Regions from separate parts of the Paenibacillus sp. FSL W7-1332 genome, predicted to be linked through region 2. Evidence: a T-box and tRNA genes for the amino acid it is inferred to sense, from the RefSeq annotation. Region 2 holds a T-box; the other holds one or more tRNA genes.

Region 1 (2,426 bases), 800 kb from region 2:
CGGACGGGATAAGCGCTGAAAGCATCTAAGCGTGAAGCCCCCCTCAAGATGAGATTTCCCAATTAGTAAGACCCCTTGAAGACGACGAGGTAGATAGGTTGGAGGTGGAAGTGCAGCAATGCATGGAGCTGACCAATACTAATCGGTCGAGGGCTTATCCAAATCACCCCAAAAAGTGAAGTGAAGCTTTGAAGCTGACACCGAATACTTTCCGGGGACCCCGATACCACATCGGGTGAATGCTACGGATTCTAATCAACGCAAAGATCGTTTCGTATCTAGTTTTCAGGTGATCAATCACTTGAATTGAATATTGTTCCCTGATAGCTCAGTTGGTAGAGCACTCGACTGTTAATCGAGTTGTCACAGGTTCGAGTCCTGTTCGGGGAGCCATTTATGGAGAGGTGTCCGAGTTGGCCGAAGGAGCACGATTGGAAATCGTGTAGGCGCCAAAAGCGTCTCGAGGGTTCGAATCCCTCTCTCTCCGCCACTATTATTTTAAGCAAGGCCCGTTGGTCAAGGGGTTAAGACACCTCCCTTTCACGGAGGTAACAGGGGTTCGAATCCCCTACGGGTCACCACTTTCTTAATTGCATCAGGGGATGAGAATCCCGTCGGTTCGTCGGAGAATAACTTCGTAAGCAAAGACTTCGCAGTCTCGAACGAAGTGAGAGTATCCCCTACGGGTCACCACTTTCTTAAAAAAACACTTGCTTCTTATATCAGATTTTGATATGATAAAAGTCGCTTTGTTACGGAGGCTTAGCTCAGCTGGGAGAGCATCTGCCTTACAAGCAGAGGGTCGGGGGTTCGATCCCCTCAGCCTCCACCATGATTTATCCCCAAAAAGTGAAGCGCATGCTTCGTAGGTAATTCCGATTACTTTTCGGGGACCCCATACAATCAACCCTTTTAATGACGCGGGGTGGAGCAGTTCGGTAGCTCGTCGGGCTCATAACCCGAAGGTCGTAGGTTCAAATCCTGCCCCCGCAACCAATTTATATCGCGATAGCGATAATGCCTCGTGGAACTGTGGTGTAGAGGCCTAACATGCCTGCCTGTCACGCAGGAGATCGCGGGTTCGAATCCCGTCAGTTCCGCCATTATTTACAACTTTGGGATGAGATGAGTATCCGATATGGGTTCCGTCAAAGTTCGCGAAGAGCTTTAAGGCTCGGTAGCTCAGTCGGTAGAGCAGAGGACTGAAAATCCTCGTGTCGGCGGTTCGATTCCGTCCCGAGCCACCATGTACGTTTTATAACTTTATATGCCGGTGTAGCTCAATTGGTAGAGCAACTGACTTGTAATCAGTAGGTTGGGGGTTCAAGTCCTCTCGCCGGCACCATTCTGGAGGATTAGTGAAGTGGCTAAACACGGCAGACTGTAAATCTGCTCTCTTCGAGTTCGGTGGTTCGAATCCATCATCCTCCACCAGTTTTTAGGGGCATAGTTTAAAGGTAGAACAGCGGTCTCCAAAACCGTTAGTGTGGGTTCAATTCCTGCTGCCCCTGCCAATCGTATCACAGTGTTTCAGTATGGCGGTCGTGGCGAAGTGGTTAACGCACCGGATTGTGGCTCCGGCACTCGGGGGTTCAATTCCCCTCGATCGCCCCATATTACAAAATCATATTGGGGATTAGCCAAGCGGTAAGGCAACGGACTTTGACTCCGTCATGCATAGGTTCGAATCCTATATCCCCAGCCATTGATTTTTATGTTTGCGGACGTGGCTCAGCGGTAGAGCATCGCCTTGCCAAGGCGAGGGTCGCGGGTTCGATTCCCGTCGTCCGCTCCATTTTTATTTCTGGCGCCATAGCCAAGTGGTAAGGCACAGCTCTGCAAAAGCTTTATCCCCAGTTCGAATCTGGGTGGCGCCTCCATTACAAACTTATGTGCCCTTAGCTCAGCTGGATAGAGCGTTTGACTACGAATCAAAAGGTCAGGAGTTCGAATCTCTTAGGGCACGCCATAATGTAAGCCGGTGTGGCGGAATTGGCAGACGCGCGCGACTCAAAATCGTGAGGGAAACCGTGGGGGTTCGAGTCCCTTCACCGGCATCATCAAAAAGGAATGTAGACGATAAACGTCTGCATTCCTTTTTTCGTTGCATCTACATCGATTGCTACTTCGTGATTTAAATATTAGACTCCATTCTGCATGCTATCTCTCCAGTTACCTTTACAGGGGGCTTTTCTATCACCTTCAGATCTTCTTCAAGCTACACTCCTTAAACTAAACTATCATTAGAAACCACGTTCTTTATAGGTAAAACAAAGATGATCCAGCCGGATTCATCTATACAAGCAAACCCTTCGATTAATCGATCCAGTGCAGGGTTGGACGTAGGTCTGTAGAAGGCCCCGCCTTAGGTCTAGGTTCAAAAACCGTCCCCAGGCCGTTTTAGCGAAACTCAAAATTACCTAGAA
Region 2 (2,426 bases):
CTTCGAAAGTCGGCATCTCCTTAAATCCCTGCTCGATCTCATCGGCCGTAAGGGATTTAATATCGCCGCTGAACAAAGCCGCCGTAATGCGCTTAGCCTGCTCCAGCATCTCTTCGCCGTGCACGAATCTCGTCATTTCCTCAGCCAGCATTTTTTGCGCTTCGCGTTTATGCGGCTCGCTCTGCACCTTTTCGGCCAATTCGTCAATTTGCTCTTTGGTCAAGAAGGTGAAGTACTTCAGGTATTTCACAACGTCGCGGTCGTCGGTGTTCGCCCAGAACTGGTAGAACTCGAACGGCGTCGTTTTGTTCGGGTCGAGCCAGATCGCGCCGCCGGCCGTTTTGCCGAACTTCGTGCCGTCGGCCTTCAGCATGAGCGGTATGGTCAGGCCGAATGCTTTTGCTTCGGGCCCTTCTTTCTTCCGGATCAGATCCAGGCCGCTTGTAATGTTGCCCCATTGGTCCGATCCGCCGATTTGCAGCTGCACGTCCTCATGCTGGTACAGATGCAGGTAGTCGACCGACTGCAGGATTTGGTATGAGAATTCCGTAAACGAAATCCCGCTGTCAAGCCGGCTCGCAACCACGTCCTTCGCCAGCATCGAATTAATGCTGAAGTTCTTGCCGTAATCGCGCAGGAATTCGATGATGTTGATTTTATGCGTCCAGTCGTAGTTGTTAACCATGCGGATTTGATTGTCACCCTCGGTTACGAAGAGCTTTTTCATTTGCCCGGTCAGCGCGTCAACGTTAGCCTGAACCTGCTCCAGCGTCTGCAGGGAGCGCTCAGTTTGACGTCCGCTTGGATCCCCGATGGTGCCTGTCGCTCCCCCGATCAGAATGACCGGACGATGGCCGGCAAGCTGGAAGCGTTTGAGCATGATAAAGGGAATCAGGTGACCGATATGCATGCTGTCGCCCGTTGGGTCCACGCCGCAGTACAGCGAGATGGATTTTTCATTCGTAAGCTCCCGGAGGCCTTCGGCATCCGTCTGTTGGTTGATCGCATCGCGCCATTCCAGTTCGTCGATAATATTCACAGTGTTAACACTCCTTTTAGTTCAGTAATTTCCTTATAACGAAACGTCCAACTCGTTGAAAAACAAAAAATCGCCCCTTGTCTGTATAGACATAGGGACGATTGTTAACCGTGTTACCACCCTGATTGCACGAATGATCTGCACGCTGCCGCGCGTCATTCATGCCGCTCATTAGACGAGATATCGTTCGTCGTTTCCGCTCGGCATTACCCGAGATACTCCAGAGTGTATTTCGCCGCCTTGGTGTGTACCGGGTTCCATCATCCCCCGGCTTTCTAGAACAGGGACCAAGCTGCTACTGGGCTCTTTCAACGTATGTCGCTTATAAGATTACAGACAGTATAGTGAATTAATAAATCGATGTCAACCTGCGTTTCGGACGGAAGTCCTGCTTTCCCCGGCAGGATGGGTAAACGCCGTTAGGCGAGCCCCCTTGGTATCAAGTGCGGCGCATGTACGCACGAACCGTAATGGGAGCAAAGATCGCCACGATAACCGCGGCACCAACCAAGGATATCGTGAGATCCCAGCCCACAGTGCCAGCGTTGGTGAGATCCCGAACGGCTGTTACAAGATGCGAGATCGGATTCATATTGACGAACCACTGCAGCCAGCCCGGCATCGTATCCACCGGCACAAACGCGTTGGAGAGAAACGTGAGCGGAAATAGCACGATCATCGATATCCCCTGCACGCCGGAGGCAGATCTTGCAATCACGCCGCAGAAAGCAAAAATCCAGCTAATGGCCCATGAGCACAAAATGACGACCAACCCCGCAAGCGCAACATAACCCAAGCCGCCCTCAGGCCGGTACCCCATAATATATCCCATCGTAAAGGTAAGCACCGTCGCAATGGTATACCGAATCGTGTCTGCCAGCAGGGCGCCCGCCAGCGGTGCGATGCGTGCAATCGGCAGCGATTTGAATCGGTCGAATACGCCTTTATCCATATCCTCGCGCAGTTGAACGCCTGTGACGACGGAGGTCGTAATCACGGTCTGGACGAGGATGCCGGGAATGATGACGGGCAAATAACTCGCCACGTCACCGGAGATGGCGCCCCCAAAAATATAGGTGAACATCAGCGTAAAAATAATGGGCTGAAACGTGACGTCAAACAACTGCTCGGGCGTGCGCCGGAGCTTCAGCAGCCCGCGGTAAGCCATCGTCAACGAATTTCGGACCGTCTGACCCAAACTCGTGCGGTTCTTAAGCTGACGTTCCGTCCCAGGCTGAATCATGGAGCTGCTCATACCCGTGCCACCTCTCGATCATTGGATTCATAAGACCCTTGGGCAGCGTCTTCCTTCACGCCGTGGCCGGTGATCGTCAGGAACACCTCATCCAGGGTCGGCTTCTGCACGCTCATCTCGGACAAGCCGATT

The links. A T-box is a leader RNA that pairs with one kind of tRNA and senses whether it is charged. The one in region 2 lies ahead of tyrS (tyrosine--tRNA ligase), so its partner is inferred to be a tRNA-Tyr.
Region 1: it encodes a tRNA-Tyr, which carries the amino acid that the T-box ahead of tyrS (tyrosine--tRNA ligase) is inferred to sense. The anticodon was not compared.

What each region holds. Positions count from the first base shown of each region.
Region 1 covers NZ_CP150209.1:6,377,048-6,379,473, reverse strand. The annotation lists rRNA gene MKX98_RS29080 (23S ribosomal RNA) at 1-162, shown strand, start outside; tRNA gene MKX98_RS29075 (tRNA-Asn) at 318-393, shown strand; tRNA gene MKX98_RS29070 (tRNA-Ser) at 399-490, shown strand; tRNA gene MKX98_RS29065 (tRNA-Glu) at 507-581, shown strand; tRNA gene MKX98_RS29060 (tRNA-Val) at 757-832, shown strand; tRNA gene MKX98_RS29055 (tRNA-Met) at 920-996, shown strand; tRNA gene MKX98_RS29050 (tRNA-Asp) at 1,027-1,103, shown strand; tRNA gene MKX98_RS29045 (tRNA-Phe) at 1,172-1,247, shown strand; tRNA gene MKX98_RS29040 (tRNA-Thr) at 1,270-1,345, shown strand; tRNA gene MKX98_RS29035 (tRNA-Tyr) at 1,350-1,434, shown strand; tRNA gene MKX98_RS29030 (tRNA-Trp) at 1,441-1,514, shown strand; tRNA gene MKX98_RS29025 (tRNA-His) at 1,539-1,614, shown strand; tRNA gene MKX98_RS29020 (tRNA-Gln) at 1,631-1,705, shown strand; tRNA gene MKX98_RS29015 (tRNA-Gly) at 1,721-1,795, shown strand; tRNA gene MKX98_RS29010 (tRNA-Cys) at 1,807-1,880, shown strand; tRNA gene MKX98_RS29005 (tRNA-Arg) at 1,893-1,969, shown strand; tRNA gene MKX98_RS29000 (tRNA-Leu) at 1,978-2,057, shown strand.
Region 2 covers NZ_CP150209.1:5,578,253-5,580,678, forward strand. The annotation lists gene tyrS (tyrosine--tRNA ligase) at 1-1,039, opposite strand, end outside; T-box leader at 1,130-1,360, opposite strand; gene tetB(58) (tetracycline efflux ABC transporter Tet(58) subunit B) at 1,479-2,294, opposite strand; gene tetA(58) (tetracycline efflux ABC transporter Tet(58) subunit A) at 2,291-2,426, opposite strand, start outside.